Regions from separate parts of the Ruania alba genome, predicted to be linked through region 1. Evidence: predicted binding sites of a transcription regulator. Region 1 holds the regulator's gene; the other holds the start of a gene.
What was found. Region 1 encodes LexA, which represses DNA repair genes until DNA is damaged. Its sites were predicted from a motif close to TCGAACANNTGTTCGA; they were not measured.
Positions count from the first base shown of each region.

Region 2: BLU77_RS12105 (HNH endonuclease signature motif containing protein) is a predicted target of LexA. The motif match lies at 4,295-4,310, and genes of this name have one in related genera.

Region 1 is NZ_FNTX01000001.1:971,114-979,957, forward strand. It holds gene hflX (GTPase HflX) at 1-751, shown strand, start outside; partial or broken gene BLU77_RS23035 (hypothetical protein) at 942-1,055, shown strand; gene BLU77_RS23040 (ATP-dependent DNA helicase) at 2,282-2,839, shown strand; gene lexA (transcriptional repressor LexA) at 2,865-3,488, opposite strand; gene BLU77_RS22530 (LysM peptidoglycan-binding domain-containing protein) at 3,786-4,241, shown strand; gene nrdR (transcriptional regulator NrdR) at 4,428-4,904, shown strand; gene BLU77_RS04560 (aldo/keto reductase) at 4,994-6,046, opposite strand; gene BLU77_RS04565 (DUF5302 domain-containing protein) at 6,199-6,402, shown strand; gene serA (phosphoglycerate dehydrogenase) at 6,399-7,616, opposite strand; gene BLU77_RS04575 (HelD family protein) at 7,659-8,844, opposite strand, start outside.
Region 2 is NZ_FNTX01000002.1:339,021-347,864, forward strand. It holds gene BLU77_RS12085 (hypothetical protein) at 1-345, opposite strand, end outside; gene BLU77_RS12090 (peroxiredoxin-like family protein) at 495-1,085, opposite strand; gene BLU77_RS12095 (RecQ family ATP-dependent DNA helicase) at 1,244-3,331, shown strand; gene BLU77_RS12100 (hypothetical protein) at 3,340-4,032, opposite strand; gene BLU77_RS12105 (HNH endonuclease signature motif containing protein) at 4,362-5,966, shown strand; gene BLU77_RS12110 (small ribosomal subunit Rsm22 family protein) at 6,161-7,144, opposite strand; gene BLU77_RS12115 (MOSC domain-containing protein) at 7,289-7,960, shown strand; gene BLU77_RS22130 (circularly permuted type 2 ATP-grasp protein) at 8,078-8,844, shown strand, end outside.

The sequences.
Region 1 (8,844 bases):
GAAGTTGCGCCGTCAGATCACCCAAATGGCACCCGGCCGCGCTGCCCGGCGCAGCTCGCGCAGGACCGGGGCCGTCCCGTCGGTGGCGATCGCCGGGTACACCAACGCGGGGAAGTCCTCGCTGCTGAACCGCCTCACCGGTGCCGGCGTGCTTGTGCAGAACGCGCTCTTCGCCACCCTGGACCCCACGGTCCGGCGGGCGGAGACGCAGGACGGCCGGCTCTACACGTTGGCCGACACCGTGGGATTTGTCCGCAACCTGCCCACCCAGCTCGTCGAGGCGTTCCGCTCCACGCTCGAGGAGGTGGGCGAGTCCGATGTGATCCTGCACGTGGTCGACGCCTCCCACCCGGACCCCGAGGGGCAGCTCACCGCCGTGCGGGACGTGCTGCGCGACATCGACGGTGTCAAGGACATCCCGGAGATCATCGCCCTGAACAAGGCCGACCTCGCCGAGCCCGAGACGATCGCACGGCTGCGCACCCGTGAACCAGGCGCGATCGCCGTCTCCGCGCGTACCGGCGCGGGTCTGGCCGAGCTGCAGGAGCGCATCGCCGAACTGCTGCCCCGGCCCGCCGTGGATGTGGACCTCGTGGTGCCCTACTCCCGCGGTGACCTGCTGCACCGGGCGCACACCTCCGGCGAGGTGATCAGCATCGACCACCTCGCCGAGGGCACGCGCCTGGTGGCCCGGGTGGACGAGGCACTCGCCAACGATCTCGGTTCCGCCGAGCACCGCAGGTCCGGCTAACAGAGCTCCTCGCGCACGGGCGTCCACATCCCGGGGCGCGTTGCCCGCACCAGGGGTGCGGACGCGCTAACGTCGTCGGGTGCCTGCCGACGCTCCCACCGCCGCCGAGGCGGACGACCATCCGATCGACGACGTCCTTGACGCGGTCGTGGCCTCGATGGGTGGGTCGCGGCGTGAGGGGCAGCACCAGATGGCCAGGACCGTGGCCGACACGCTCGACGACGGTGCGCACCTGCTGGTGCAGGCCGGGACCGGTACCGGAAAGTCGCTCGCGTACCTGGTACCCACCCTCATGCACGCCGTCAACCGGGGGCAACGAGCGATCGTCTCCACCGCCACGCTGGCGCTGCAGCGTCAGGTGATCGGGCATGACCTCCCACTGGTGGCCGACATCCTCGCCGAGCGCCTGCCCCGACCACCGGAAGTAGCCCTCCTCAAGGGATGGCACAACTACGTGTGCAAGCACAAGCTCGCCGGTGGGTACCCGCCCGACGACGAAGGTGCGCTGTTCTCGGCGAGCGAGGCTGCGCCGTCGGCGGCTGAGGAGCACCCGGGCGAGCAGGCCGAGGACGCCTCCCTCGGCGCCCAGGTGGTGCGGCTGCGGGAATGGGCCGAAGAGACCGACACCGGGGACAGGGACGACCTCGTGCCCGGCGTGAGCGACCGCGCGTGGCGGCAGGTCTCGATCACCTCGATGGAATGCCTCGGCCAGAAGTGCCCGCTGCTCGCCGAGTGCTTCCCCGAGCACGCACGTGCCACCGCCCGCGAGGCGGACCTCGTGGTGACCAATCACGCCATGCTCGGTATCGCCGCCTCCGGCTCGCCGAAGGTGCTGCCCGAGCACGAGATCCTCCTGGTGGACGAGGCGCACGAGCTCTCCGACCGAGTCACGGCGCAGGCCACGGTGGAGCTGTCCGCGGCCGTGGTGGAACGCACCGCCCGGATCGCGCGACGCCACGGTGGCGTGCAGCTCGCGCCCTTGGACGACGCGGCTGCCGAGCTGCGCACGTTGCTCATGCAGGTCCCCGAGGGACGGCTGCGGATGGGACTGCCCGAGGAGCTGACTGCCGCCGTGCGCACCATCGCCGATGCCACGCGCGAGGGGATGAGCGCGATGAAGGGCGAGACCAAGCCCGGGGGAGACGCCGGCGGGGTCAACATGGCCAAGAGCGCGCTCCTGGTGCTCTTCGAAGTGGCCGACCGGCTGCTCTCGGACCGGGTGCGGGAGAACGTCGACGTGCTCTGGTGCGAACGCGGCCGGCGACCGGGTGAGGGATCTCGGTTGATGGTGGCGCCCCTGAACGTGGCCGGGCCCATCACCGGCGAACTGCTCGCCGGACGGTCGGCCGTGCTCACTTCGGCCACCCTGGCGCTCGGCGGGACGTTCGATGCCACGGCGGGCGCACTGGGCCTGGCTGCAGGCACCTACCGCTCGGAGATCGTCTCCTCCCCGTTCGACTACGGACGGCAGGGGATCCTCTACGTGGCCAAGCACCTCCCGCCCCCGGGCGGGACGGGACCGACGAGCGCGTGCTGGACGAGATCGCCGAACTGGTCACCGCCTCCGGCGGCGGCGCGCTGGGGCTGTTCTCCTCACGCCGCGGTGCGCAGGCGGCAGCGGAAGCCATGCGGGAGCGGCTGGACACCCCGATCCTGCTGCAGGGGGAGGACGTGCTGCCGACGCTGGTGCGTGAGTTCGCGGCCGACCCGGCAGCGTCCCTGTTCGGCACCCTCTCCCTGTGGCAGGGCGTGGATGTACCGGGTCAGTCGTGCCGGCTGGTGCTGATCGACCGGATCCCGTTCCCGCGCCCCGACGACCCGATCAAGGCGGCCCGCACCGAGGTGGTCGGCAAGTCGGGCGGGAACGGCTTCATGGCGATCTCGGCCACCCACGCCGCCCTGCTCCTCGCCCAGGGCGCCGGACGCCTCATCCGGTCCACCACCGACCGAGGGGTGGTGGCCGTGCTGGACCCACGGCTGCGCACGGCCCGCTACGGAACCTTCCTGGCCGCGAGCCTGCCGCCCCTGTGGCCGACCACCGACACACACGTGGTGCGCGCCGCCCTCACCCGTCTCGCCGAAAGCTGAATCGGGCCGGGAGTGGACCGAAGACTCAGAGCGAGCGAAGCACGCTCACGACCCGGCCGAGAATCTCCGCGTCGGTCCCGTCGATCGGTGAGTAGGCGTCATTGGCGGGGAGCAACCAGAGGGCGTCGGTCGTGCGCTTGAAGGTCTTCACCGTGGCCTCACCGTCGATCATCGCCGCCACGATCTCGCCGTTCTCGGCCACCGCCTGCTGCCGGACCACCACCCAGTCGCCGTCACAGATTGCCGCATCGATCATCGAGTCACCGACGACCTTGAGCAGGAAGAGCTCACCCTCGCCGACGAGCTGCCGGGGGAGCGGGAAGACATCCTCGACCGCCTGCTCGGCCAGGATCGGTCCACCGGCGGCAATGCGGCCCACCACCGGCACGTAGGTGGCTGAGACGTCGCTCTGCTCACCGTCGTGCATGGTGAAGGTCCCAGGTTTGGCGGTCGCCTCCTGAGAGTCGTCCGGGTTGATGATCTCGATCGCTCGGGTCGAGACCGGGTCGCGGCGCAGGTACCCCTTCTGCTCGAGGATGTTCAGCTGGTACTTCACCGAGGACGGGCTCGCGAGACCCACGGCGGCCCCGATCTCGCGCATCGTCGGTGGGTACCCCTTCTTGTCGAGGCTCTGCTTGATCGACTTCATGATCAGGCGCTGGCGCGGGCTGAGCCCGTCCGGGCCGGGACGGTCCTTCGGATCGGTCGACTTCGCGCGGCTCACGGTGTCCTCCAAGGGGCCTCGGGCGTTGATATGACGCCAATGTCAGTGGTCGGTGATGTGCTCTGGCGTAGTGGTTCTCCCAGCCTAGAGGGGAGGGCCGCCACGTCAAAACATCTGTTCGACCAGCGTGTCGACATTGTCGCACATGCGTGCTACCTTCGAAACAGGTGTTCGACGAACGAGTGTTCTAGACCCGCATGACCGACCGAGAGGAGAGCTCAGATGAGCGCCTTGGCCCTTCCTGTTCCAGAGTTCCGTCCGAGCCCGGTGCGTCGCCGCCACCTCGTGGCGGTCCCGGACGTCACTCCTCAGCCGCTGTCCGTCCCCCGTGCGCCGGAGGCTCCTCTCGCTCCTGTCCGTCCCACCAGTGACCTGTCCGAGGCGGCCCCGTTGCGCCTCACGATGCGTGGCCGGGCCGTCCTCTCGGTGCTGGCACTCCTGGGTGCGGTGCTGGTGGGCTCGTTGGTCGGCCTCGCCTTCCCTGCGAACGAGGCGCCGCCGGCGGAGGTCGGGGTTGTCACCGTGGGGGCCGGGGAGAGTCTGTGGGTGATTGCCAGCGAGGTCGCGGAGCCCGGGCAGGACGTGCGCGTGGTCGTCGATCAGATCATGACGCTGAACGGACTTTCGGGCGCGACCGTGCACACCGGGCAGCAGCTCACCGTGCCGGCTGAAGGGTGATCGGCCCCGCGCCTCTGGTGACTGACCATCGGACGAGCGGCGTTCGGCGGCCCCGTCAGTAGCCGTCGTCGGACATACTTGCGCTGAAGGCGGCTCAGTGTCTACGGTTTTGCTACATCTAGTAGTTACACTGATGTGATTGCCGCAGATGTGGTGGCATCACGCGAGGAAAGGATCGGCGCCGACGTGCATTGTCCGTTCTGCCGTCACGGTGACTCGCGCGTGGTGGACTCACGGACCGCGGAGGACGGTGCCTCGATTCGCCGCCGCCGCCAGTGTCCCGAGTGCTCGCGGCGATTCACCACGGTGGAGACGACGAGCCTGAGCGTGATGAAGCGTTCGGGTGCGGTCGAGCCGTTCAGCAGGGACAAGATCATCTCGGGTGTGCGCAAGGCGTGCCAGGGGCGCCCTGTCTCCGAGGATGATCTCGCGTTGCTCGCACAGCAGGTCGAGGAAGCCGTCCGTGCCACCGGTGTGGCCGAGGTGGACGCGCACGAGATCGGGTTGACGATACTCGGCCCATTACGTGCCCTCGACGAGGTCGCCTACCTGCGGTTCGCGAGCGTGTACCAGGGCTTCTGCTCTCTGGAGGACTTCGAGGCCGCCATCACGGCGTTGCGCGAGGATCGCGCCGAACGGGACGAAGCCGAGTCCCTCACCTAGACGGCCGTCGGTGGTCCGGGAGGGGAAGCCCGGACCACCGACGGCGATCGCCGCACGGCGCTCCCGTGGACGGCAGCGGCCCGGTCGCCTTACAGGTCGCTGGAGCGATCCGCCCAGATGTTCACACCGCCCTCCTGGGCGTGCCGGTCGATCGCAGCGAGCTCGTCCGCGCCGAACTCGAGGTGTGCCAGTGCACCGAGTGTGTCGTCGAGTTGGGCCACGCTCGAGGCTCCGACCAGGGCCGTGGTGATGCGTGGGTCCCGCAGCACCCACGCGACTGCCATCTGGGCCAAGGTCTGGCCCCGGTCATCAGCCAGGTCCGTCAAGGCGCGGATGCGCCGCAGGTTCTCCTCGGTGAGGAACGAGGTGCGCAACGGTCCGTCCTTGGCCGCCCGGGACTCCTCGGGGACACCGGAGAGGTAGCGATCGGTGAGCATGCCCTGGGCGAGCGGCGAGAAGACCACCGCTCCCATCCCGACCTCGCCGAGCACGTCGAGCAGGGATTCGCCGGAGTCATCCGGGTCCTCGATCCACCGGTTGATCAGCGAGTACGAGGGCTGGTGCACCACAAGGTCGAGGCCGACCTCGGCGGCCGCGGCGACCGCCTCCCGGGTGCGCGTGGCGGAGTAGGAGGAGATCCCCGCGTAGTGCGCGCGTCCGGAGTCCACGGCCGTCTTCAGTGCGCCCATGGTCTCGTGCAACGGTGTGGTGGGGTCGAACCGGTGGGAGTAGAAGATGTCCACGGCGTCCACCCCCATCCGTCGTAGGGACGCGTCCAGGGAGCTGAGCAGGTACTTGCGGGATCCGCCCTCGCCGTAAGGGCCCGGCCACATCCGGTAGCCGGCCTTCGTGGTGACCACCAGCTCGTCCCGGTAGGGCGCCAGGTCGGTAGCGAGCAGGCGGCCGAACACCTCTTCGGCCCTGCCGCGAGGTGGCCCGTAATTATTGGCGAGGTCGAACTGGGTGATCCCTCGGTCGAAGGCTCCCAGCACGATCTCGCGCTGGGTCTGCGCGGGTGTGGAATCTCCGAAGTTCTGCCACAGGCCGAGCGAGATGAGCGGGAGATCCAGACCGGAACGTCCCGAGCGGCGCATCGGCATCGTGTCGTAGCGAGAGTCGGCTGCCTGGTAGAGCGAGGTCATACCTGCGATGCTAAATGCCTGGCGCGTGCCCGGAGCATCCGGGCACAGTGGTCTCACGTCCGGCAGGCGCACCTGTCCGGGCAGGACCCATCCTCACGGCAGCCTCGTGAGGGCCATGACGTCACCGAGAGTGGCGAGGTGAGGAGTCGATGATGACGCAGCAATCAGGCGCAGACCGTACGTCGGAGCAGGACGAGCAGATCTCCGACGCCAAGGCGAAGATGCGGGAGGCCCTCGAACGCAAGGCCGAGCGTGAGCACCCCACCGCCCAGGGCCACCGCAACACCGGGGCAGTGCACGGGTCCGAGGTGGACGGCCCCGGCGGGCGCCGGGTGTTCCGGCGCAAGTCCGTCTAGTCGTCCGCGTGCGGGCTCAGCGCACGCACCCGGATCGTGGCGTCCATCTGCTCGATCTCCCGCAGCGTGCCGATCGGGAGGTCACCTCCGATGTCGGTGACCACGTACCCGACGGACCCGGACGTGCTCAGGACCTGACTCTCAATGTTCACACCCTCGTCTGAGAGGGCGTTGTTCACGTGGGCGAGCACCCCGGGCACGTTGTGGTGCAGGTGCGCGATCCGATGCGCTCCGTCGCTGGGGCGGTCCAGGATCAGTGACGGAAGATTCACGCTCAGCGCGGTCGCCCCGTTGTCCAGGTAGTCGCGCAGCTTCGAGGCCACGAACACGCCGATGTCCTGCTGGGCTTCCTCGGTGGATCCCCCGACGTGTGGGGTGAGGATCACGTTGGGCAGGTCACGTAGCTCGGAGTCGAACGGGTCGCCCTGGCTTTTCGGCTCCTGGGGGAACACGTCCACGGCGGCTCCGGCCACCCGGCCGTCCAGGATCTGCTGGCGTAGAGCCGCGTAGTCCACCAGGAAGCCACGGGAGAGGTTGAGGAAGATCGCTCCCGGCTTCATCCGGGCGAACTTTGCGGCCCCGAACATCCCGGCGTTCCCGCCGCGACCGTCCACGTGCAGAGTGACCACGTCGGCCTCTTCGAGCAGTGTGTCCAGGCTCGGCATCCGCTTGGCGTTGCCGAGAGCCAGCTTCTCGGCGCTGTCGAAGAAGATCACGCGCATCCCGAGTGCCTCGGCCACCACGGAGAGCTGGGTCCCGATGTTGCCGTAACCGACGATGCCGAGGGTGCGGCCGCGTACCTCGTGCGCACCGCTCGCGGACTTGTCCCAGACGCCCCCGTGCAGGGACTTGTCCTTCTCGGTGAGACGACGGGTGAGGGCGATGATCTCGGCGAGTGCGAGCTCCACCACGGATCGAGTGTTCGAGAACGGGGCGTTGAAGGCAGCCACACCGGCGTTCGCGGCAGCGGTGAGGTCGATCTGGTTGGTGCCGATGCAGAAGGCGCCCACGGCCAGAAGATCCGGCGCGTTCTCGATCACCCGAGAGGTCAGTTGCGTCTTCGAGCGCAGGCCGAGCACCTGGACGCCATCGAGGGCTTCGATCAGCTCGTCCTCGTCGAGGGCGCCAGGGCGAGTGGCGACCTCGAATCCGGAGTTGCGAAGCAGATCGCTGCCGAGCGAGTGGATGTTTTCCAGGAGGAGTGCCTTGACCACGGCCCTATCGTGCTCCCGACAGCGCGAGATTCACAATCGCTCTCAGGTGCTGGACGCTTCGATGCCCGGCGGCAGCGGTTCGGCATGCACGACGTGCAGGCGCTGGGTGGGGCGGGTCATGGCCACGTACAGGTCGCCCGGGCGTCCGGCATCGGCGAGGATCTGGCTTGGCTCGGCCAGGACCACCACGTCGAACTCGAGCCCCTTGCTCGCGCCCGGGTCGAGCACGACGACCTGATCGGTGAGGTTCACTGCACCGCCGACACCCACGGCCTGGGCGACCTCCTCGCGGAGCCCCGTCGGCACGATCACGGCGAGCCGGCCGCCGTCGGCTCTCTCCCGCTCCTGGCGTACCACGGCCACCAGGCCCTCCACCAGGGAGTCGGTCGATGTCACCACGACGGCGTCCGGCACCTCACGTGCCGACGTCACCGGGGTCGGGGGATGGGCGGGATCCACGGCCTGCATCATCCGGCGGGCAGTGCTCATCACGTCCGCCGGCGTCCGATAGTTCACCGTCAGGGTCGCTGTCCGGTGCCGTCCGCGCAACGGCCGGTCCAGCATGGCCTCCCAGCTGCTCGCACCCGCGAGGCTGGACGTCTGGGAGACGTCGCCGACGACGGTCATCGAGCGGGTGGGGTTGCGTCGCAGCAGGGCACGCCACGCCATCGCGGAGAGTTCCTGGGCTTCGTCCACCACGATGTGCCCGTACGTCCACGCCCGGTCGGCCATGGCGCGTTCGGCCGTGGAGAGCCGTGGTCCGGAACCGGCGAACCGGTCCGCCACCATCTCCGCGTCCACCATCCCGTCGCCGTGCCCCGACTGAGCGAGCATCTCGCGGGCGTAGGCCACCTCGGACTCGCGGTGCGAGGCCTCGGTGCGCGCGCGGGCGCGCTCGGCCTCGTCGTCCTCGCCGATCCGGTCCGCCAGCTCGTCCAACAGGGGGACGTCGGACGGCGTCCACGGCGTGCCACGGTCGCGGCGGAGGGCGGAACGCTCGGCGGCGGTGAGGCGTCCGGCCACCTCGGCCAGACGATGCGGCTTGGCGTAGAGGTCCTCGAGCAGGCCGGTCGCGGTCAGCGGCATCCAGCACAAGTTCAGCGCCACGCGGACGTCCCGTGAGCTGCGCAGGTCCTCGATGATGTCGGCCCGGTCATCGTCGCCGACCCCCGGGACCTTCTCGGCGTACTGGCGCACCAGCGCACTGAGCATGTGGCGCACGAACGTC
Region 2 (8,844 bases), on a different contig from region 1:
CGGCTCACCCAGCCATACCGGCATGATCAGCAGCGCCCCGACGACCCACACGATCGCTCCGTAGACGGCCCCGCCGATCAGCAGGCCGGGGAGACCTGCGCGCGTCCACAGCACGGCGAAGAGCACTCCGAAGCCGGCCGCGATCGCGAGATGTACGACGCCTCCGACGACCGGACTGTTGCTGCCCACCAGCATGGCGACCGTCTCGAGCATCCCCATCATCGCCATGAGGACGCCGAACAGGATTCCGCCGACCAGACCTCCGATGATCCCTGCCAACCCCCGGGCGACGACGCCAGTGTGCTCGGCCGCGTCGTGGGAGTGTCCATGCGCATGCGTTGTCATGATCTGACCTCCTCATCGCCGCGTCCCGGGTGGACGCGTGGCACCACGCTGGCCCTCCCGTTCGCCGTATGGCGCAACATTGTCAGCGCGCTGACAATCTCCTGGCCGTGCACCCGGAGCTCACGACGTGACGGCGTGGTCGAGCTCCGCTAGTGCTCACCGCCGTTCCCGGCCGAGCCCGCCTCAGCGGCCAGCCGCAGCACGTCGTCCACCGACCAGTGGTCGTCGGCATGGGCCCCGTAGCCGACGGCGAGGATGCGCGCGTCCGGGGCGATCAGGAAGTCGGCGGGCAGGCCGAGATGGCCGCTGCCGTCGTCGGCGGGCAGGCTCGGCGGCTGTTTCAGCCACCCCGCGGTCGCAGCCAGCCACGCCTTCGGGTGGGTGATGGCGCGCCAGGACTGCTCCACCCCGAACTCCCGGTACAGATGTTTGCCCGGGTCGGGGATCAGCGGGAACGGGAAACCGAGCGCGAGCGGGGTGAGCACCTCGTGAGAGGAGTGGAACACGGCCACCTCGGCGATCCCGGCGCGGCGGATCTCGTCGTGCCGGTCCACGAAAAACCTCAGGTGGCGGTTGCAGATCGGGCAACCGGCGTACCGCCGGAACTGCAGGTGCATCAGACGCTCGGAGTCGGGGACCTCGACCGCGCCGGACTCACCTGCGGCGTCCAGGCTCCGGTACGGCACGTGCATCCCGATGCGCATGGCTCCGGTGCCGTGGGGAGGACGTCTCGTGCTCATGGTCTCCGTCCGGTCTGCGGGCTGCTCGACTCTCAGCGCGCGGTGACGCATCCACCGTGCGAGCTGTCACCGCGCTGACACCTACGGTACGGAGACATCTGCTCCACCGCTGTGGACGAACGCAGCCGCTGTCGGTGGGAGCGGGCAGGATGGGGGTGATGACTTCCACCGCCGAGATCCTCGCCACCACCATCCGCTCTGTGGCCGGCCCGGATGCCGCCCCGCGCGCCGATCAGGAACGCGCGGTGGTCGAGCTGGTCGACAACGGCCGGCGTGTGCTCGTGGTGCAGGCCACCGGGTGGGGGAAATCTGCTGTCTATTGGGGCGCGACGGCGGCCCTGCGCTCCCGTGGGGCCGGCCCCACGCTCGTGGTGTCACCACTCCTGGCACTCATGCGGGACCAGATCGCGGCGGCGGAGCGGGCCGGGCTGGCCGCCGCCACGATCAACTCCACGAACATCGAGGAGTGGGACGACGTGCTCGGTGCACTCGCCGCCGGGCGGATCGACGTGCTGCTGATCTCCCCGGAACGGCTCGCGAACCCTCGGTTCGCCGATCGCCTGCCGGACCTGCTCGCCTCCACCGGCATGCTGGTGATCGACGAGGCGCACTGCGTCTCGGACTGGGGCTTCGACTTCCGCCCGGACTACCAGCGGCTCACCCGCACGCTTCTGCACCTCGCACCCGGCACCCCCGTGCTGGCCACCACGGCGACGGCGAACGAACGGGTGACGGCCGACGTCGCCGACCAGCTCGGTACGGATGGCACGGAGGCGTTGACCCTGCGTGGCTCCCTCGCACGTGCGTCGTTGCGGCTCGCGGTGGTCCCGGGCCTGAGCCCGCTGGACCGGTACGCGTGGGTGGCCGAGGCACTGGGCCGGCTGCCCGGGTCCGGGATCGTGTACGCCCTCACCGTGGCCGAGGCGGAACGGGTGGCGGGATTCCTGCGGGAGCAGGGCCTGGACGTGGCCGCCTACACCGGGCAGACGGAGAATCGCACGGAGCTCGAGGACAGGCTCCGGGACAACCAGGTGAAGGCATTGGTGGCGACCTCCGCGCTCGGGATGGGCTACGACAAACCCGACCTGGCGTTCTGCATCCACCTCGGATCGCCCGCCTCCCCGGTGGCCTATTACCAGCAGGTGGGGCGTGCAGGGCGCGCGTTGGACAACGCGACGGCCGTGCTGGTTCCCTCCGACGCGGACGAACGCATCTGGGAGTACTTTGCCACGGCAGGCATCCCCGACCCGGAGCAGGTGGACCAGGTGCTCGACGTGCTCGGCCGGGCCGCCATGGGCGATCCGGAGTCCGGCGCGCCGGCCGAAGCGGTCTCGGAGACGGCGCTGTCCACGGCCACCGGGATCCGGCCCGGACGGTTGTCCACGCTGCTGAAGATCATCGCCGTCGACGGCGTGGTGGAGCGAGTGCGGGGCGGCTGGGTCGGGACCGGGAAGCCGTGGCACTACGACGAGCAGAAGTGGGCAGGGCTGCGGAAGGTGCGCGCTGCCGAGGCCGATCTGATGCGCCGGTACGCCCACGGTGAGGGATGCCTGATGCAGTTCCTGCAGGTGGCGCTGGACGATCCGGATCCGCGCCCGTGCGGGCGGTGCTCGGTGTGCGACGGGCACCTGCCCGAACCCGGCGAGCGCCCCGGCGAAGAGATGGTGGCCGCGGCACGGACCTACTTCCGCGGCCTGGACGCGGTGGTGGAGCCGCGCAAGTTGTGGCCCTCCGGCGTGGACGGGGTGCGCGGGAAGATCGGGCCGATCATTGCGCCCGGGCGGGCGGTCGCGTTCGCGGACGACCCGGCGTGGTCGGACGTGCTGGCCCGGATGTGGCAGCGGGACGAGCCTGCTCCTGCCGAGATCCTTGCGGCGGCGGTGGCCACGCTGAGCCGGTGGGCACGGCATTGGGAACGCCCGACGGCGGTCGTTCCGATGCCGTCACGACGGTTCCCCCAGCTGGTGGGTTCCGTGGCAGCGCACCTGTCCCAGGTGGGGCGCCTTCCGCTGGTGGAGGCCCTGGAGGTGACCGGGCCGCGACCGACGGAGGACGCGACGTCGGGGATGCGGGTGCGTGAACTGCTCGCCCGCACCCGGGCGCTCGACGGTGTGGAACTGTCCGGGCCGGTGCTGCTGGTTGACGACGCGATCCGGACTCGATGGACCGTGACGGTGGCGGCGCACCTGCTCGGTCAGGCCGGGGCGACGTCGGTCTTGCCGTTCGCCGTGCACCAGTTGCCCTGACGGGCGCCTCAACTGGCGGCGCGAACCTTACCCTGCCAGTGGTGCGGCTCGAGCGCCGGCGCGTCCTCGACGGCGAACCCGGCGCAGGCTCGTGCGTGCGCAATGACATCTTCGAGCAGGGCCCGGAGCCGATCCTCGGCGTCGTTGACGCAGGCGTCCGCGATCCCGCGCGCTGCGATCTCAGTGATGGTGCCTGCCGACGACCGTTCGGATCCCGGGTGGCCGGCGGCCCCTATGGTTCCCACGAAGTCCCGCGCCCAGGCATGCAGCGCCGGTTGGTCCTCGAGTGCGCGGCGAGCACGGTGACACACTTCGACGCTGGCTGCGGTGCGGTAGGTGCCGAACGTCCCCACCGTGCGTCCGATGCCCACGGCAAGGCCACGTTGGCGACTCTGCGAGGCGATCGGAAGTGCATGCACGGCAGCGATCAGGGCGACCTCGTCCTCGAACCCTGGGCCGAGGTGCCGCAGCCCGATCACCGACGGAATCAGCGGGGCCAGCCGTGAACGGGCACGATCCGGGGTGAGGTCGTTGACCAGTCGGGCCAGCCGGGCAAGGGCTTCGTCCGTACAACCAGGCGCGTCGCTCCAGGACTCACCGGCCAGGTAGGAGACGAGCTCCATGAAGCACGCCCCGCGCCGCGGATTCCGGTGCCGCCCTCGAGCCAGCATCGGCATCGACATAGGTGCAGTGGCAGACATTCTCGACACCTCCACGTGGGATGAGTCACTCCATTATCGACGGGTTCTGTGCCCCCCGCCAGTGCAGCAGCAGCCGGACTCAGGCTGCGGAAGGCCCGTCGGTGTGGTTGTTCGCCGGCAGTCTCGACGCCTGGTTGTCCACAGATGTGGGTCCGATACCCCTTCCCGGGGCGCCTTGTCCACAGGTGCACGCCCGATGCACCTTCATCCACAGGCGGAGGCGGACTTTTCGTTGCAATACCAACGATTACTCTTGACTGAGGCGAACAACAGTTCTAGACTGTAAGGCAGGAAACAGGGCCGGATTCGGGGACCGTGAGGAGGCGGGGATGAGCACCACCACCCATCTGGGCACCACCCCGGCCGAGGCTGTCCGGGACCTGCTGAGCGAACACCTGACCGAGACCGATGCGCCCGGGAAGTTGGCCGTGGTCACCGCCCTGCTCGATGACGTGCTCGAGACGGACCTGCCCGGGCTGCCCTCCGCGGTGCTGCCTGAGGTGGTGGGCGGGGTGGAGCAGGTGCGGCGCCGGTTGGACGCCCTCACCACCGCGACGGTGTCCGCGGTGGAAGCCGATGGGACGTGGGCTGTGTCAGGGGCACGGACGATGGCGTCCTGGTGGGTCAACGCCACCGGGACTCACGGGGGTAAAGCCCGTGGCCAGGTGCACCTGTCCCGCACCCTGCGTAACCACCTACCCGCCACCACCATGGCTCTTCGTGCCGGGGTGATCAGCGGCGACCATGCCGCCGCGTTGGCCAGGCACGCCACCACCACACCCATCCTGCGGGAACGATTGGGCCACCCCGACGTGGGTGAGGACTTCCTCATATCTCAGGCGCGGGTGTTGGATGCGGACTCCTTCACCCGATTGGTGAAAACCTGGGCGGTGCGGGCTGACCCCGAGGCGGCGGAGCGGAACTGGCGTGAAGAGTCCGCCAAAGAGCACCTCTTCGTCTCAGCCACCACCGCCGGGCGCCGCGTGGACGGGTGGCTCGATGACACCAACGGTCAGATCGTGGAGCAAGCCTTCGCCGCCGTCACCGGGGTGCCCGCCGCTGATGATGAACGCACCCCGTCCCAGCGCAACGCCCACGCCCTGATCACCCTCGCCCAGCACGTCCTCGACAGTGGCCAGTTCCAACCCACAGCCCGGGTCCGCCCCCACCTGCTCGTCCACGTCCCCGCCGACACCCTGCACCGCCTGACCACCACACCCACCCCCATCAGTGATCACCGGCGCCCCCGCTGCACCTGCCACCACCCCACCAGCAGCAGTGCAAGTGGTGCGGGTGAGGTCTCGGGCGATAAGGGTGAGGCGGGCCTGCTCGAGACTGCACTGCCGGGTCTGGAGCACACGGCTGGTCATGCGCCGGGGTGCCCGGGCGACCCGGCCGCCCCGGTGATCAGCTCAACCATCGACCACGAACACCTGGTCGGCGCAGAACCCGCGACCCTGGCTGATGGCACCCCCATCAGCCACGCCGAGCTCGCCCACCTGACCTGTGATGCCGAATTCACCCGCATCATCCTCAACCCCGACAGCCAACCCCTGGATGTCGGCCGGGCGCAACGCCTGCACACCGCCGCCCAGACCAAAGCGATCTGGGCCCGCGACCACCACTGCCAGCACCCCGGCTGCACCGCACCACCAGGATTGGGCGAGATCCACCACAGCACCTGGTGGTCCCGCGGCGGCCACACCAACACCCACCACGGCATCCTGCTCTGCTGGTACCACCATCGCCTCGTTCATCAGCGCGATATCACCATCACCCGACACCACGACCACTGGCACTTCACCACACCCAGCGGCCACCCCATCAACTACCACCACCCACCACCCTGCGAACAACCAGCCATCCCACCCGAGGAACCAGAACCACCGGCACCACCGGGACCACCGGGACCACCCGTCATCCCACGGGAATAAGCCACCCCACGGGATGGCCGGGCGTCGCTCGATGGAACAGGCGCGCGCCCCGGTGCACATGACCACACCGAGAACACGCGCGATCAACGCACGCGTCCGCGCCCGCGATGTCCCCCGCCGTCAGGGACCGTGGTGGGACCCCCGGATCTGCTCGGCTCAGTTCAGCCCTGCGTGAGGCCACATCCACCGAACGGTCAGTTCCACCCTTCACCCCACGCCACCTTGCGCGCTGCCCGGAATGCTGCCTTGTCCCGTTTGGTGACGGTCAGCGCACGGGCCGTTCCGTCGTCGGCGCACAGCTCGAGCTGCACGTGTCCCGGCCGCACCTGGGGGTGTCGCAGCACGCGGGCGCCAGGTGGCTGCACCGCGAGCCGGGTAGCGGCCACGTAGGCGAACTTCTCGTCCTCGAAGTCGCGCGAACCACCCTTGGCCTGCCGGTGCGCCGAGCTCCGCACCAGCCGGGTCGCAGCGTGGCACCAGTCGCCGTCAGTCAGTGGGCATGTCTGCTCGTGCGGGCAGGGAGCCGCGATCCGCATCCCAGCCTCCAGCATCTGGTCCCGAACCCGCAGCACTCGCGCGTATCCAGCTGGAGTACCCGGCTCCAGCACCACCACCGTGTCCGCGCTGCGTAGGAGCCGATCGACCACTGCGTCCCGTCCCGCCGTGTCCAACTCACCCAGGACATACCCCGCCAGAGCGAGGTCAGCACGCGCCCCACCAGCGCCACGGCCGTCACCACCCGCATCGCCTCGATCCAGGCGCGCCACGACATGCTCGACCGCAGCACCCGAGGGGGCAAGCATCCGCCTGGCCAGCGCCAGCGCCGCGGCCGAGTAGTCCACCACCCGCACCCGTTCGATACCGGCGAACGCATCCACCGCGGCCCAGCTCATCGCGCCGGTGCCGGCCCCCAGGTCCACGATCTGTCGCGGGTGCAGGTCCGGAACGGCCTCGATCACCTGGTCGAGCGCGAACCTCGCCGCGGCGAACGTCGCCGGCATCCGGGTCAGCACGTACGCAGCCGCACGCAGGTCGGAATCCATGATCGGCTCGCGCGCCGGGCGGTCGGCCAGGTACCGCTCACTCAGTGCCCGCGCAGCACGAGCAACCTCGGCGGGTCGGTGCGCGGCCAAGACGTCCTCGGCGGCAGCGGCCAGCGGACCGGGGATCGGGTGCACCCGGACAGTATGGCGGCAGGAAGCCCTACCAGGCCTGCGGCACCATGACGCAGGCGGCACGACCAGGCCTGCGGCACTGCGAGGCAGACGTCGCACACCATCACACCGCCAACAGCCTCCCCCATCGGGACTACCCTCGCTGTCGTGGCACTCGTGAAGTCGGTGAACATCGGCGTCCCTCGTTCGAATCCGTGGAAGGACGCGGGGACTACCGGGATCGACAAGCGCCCGGTGAGTGGCCCGGTGGCAGTGCGCGCACCTGGGCCGAAAGGCACCGGCGCCGTCGGGCTGCACGGGGACCGCGTGCACGACGTGGAGCACCACGGAGGTGACTACCAGGCCGTGTATGCCTATGCACGCGAGTCCCTGGACGGCTGGGCTGAGCGACTCGGGCGACCGCTCGATGACGGCGCGTTCGGGGAGAATCTCACCACCTCAGGCTTCGACGTGGACGCAGCGCTGATCGGTGAGCGCTGGCAAGTAGGCCCGGACTTGCTGCTGGAAGTCTCCTGCCCCCGGATCCCGTGCGGCACGTTCCAGGGGTGGATGGGCGAGCGCGGCTGGATCCGCACGTTCACCGATGCGGCAGAGCCTGGCGCCTATCTCCGGGTCATCGAGCCGGGCGAGATCCGCGCAGGTGACCCGATCGTGCTCAGTCACCGTCCCGATCACCACGTCAGTGTGGCCACGTGTTTCCGCGCCCTCACCACCCAACCGGACCTGCTCCCCGACTGCTGGCCCCCGGCGTCGCTGATGCGCTACCTCCCGAGGACATGGCCCGGATCCGCCGCCGTGTGCACGGCTGAGAGTCACTGACGGGCCCCCGTCCACCAGGTCAAGCCTCGACCAAATCGACCCCCGATTGCCCACCGCGGCCTTTACCGTTGGCATACACTCGGGGGTGTCATCCGACCGGGGAAGAGAGTGAGCACGGTGGCCGACCTCCTCGCCTCCTACCGGTCCACCGGTCCGGGCCACGACGAGATGCTGCAGTCCAGTGGCGCTGCCCGCGCCGCGTGGGACCAGATGGCCGACCTCGCCCAGGTGCGCACCTGGGAACAGCTGGCGGACCGCCGTCAGGACGTGGCCACGCTGTTGGAGGACCACGGCGCCCGATACGGCACGGCGCCGGAAGATGTGGCGTGGCAGCTGGACCCGCTCCCGGTGATCATCGACGAGGTCGAGTGGGCGAGCGTGGAGACCGCCGTGCGGCAGCGCGCCGAACTCCTCGATGCCGTCCTCACTGATCTCTACGGGGAGCGGCGTCTGCTCGCCACCGGTGTGCTCCCGCAGGAGATCGTGCTCGCCCATCCGGGCTTCCTGCGCGCCGTGGACGGGATCCAGATCCCCGGCCCGCACCAGTTGTTCCTGTACGCCGCTGACCTGGCGCGCAATGCCGACGGGTCGTGGGTGGCTCTCTCCGACCGCGCCCAGGCACCCTCCGGGCTCGGGTTCGCGATGGAGGACCGTCGCGTGGTCGCCCACGTGCTCGCCGGCTCCTATCGGCAGGCGCGAATCCGCAGGATCGGGCCGTTCTACCACGCGATGCGCAGCGCCTGCGAGGACGTCGCCCCCGCGAGCGCCGGGGACTCCCCGCGGGTCGCTCTGATGACGCCGGGACCGTTCTCGGAGACGGCGTTCGACCAGGGCTACCTCGCCACGATGCTCGGACTCCCACTGGTCGAGGGAGAAGACCTGGT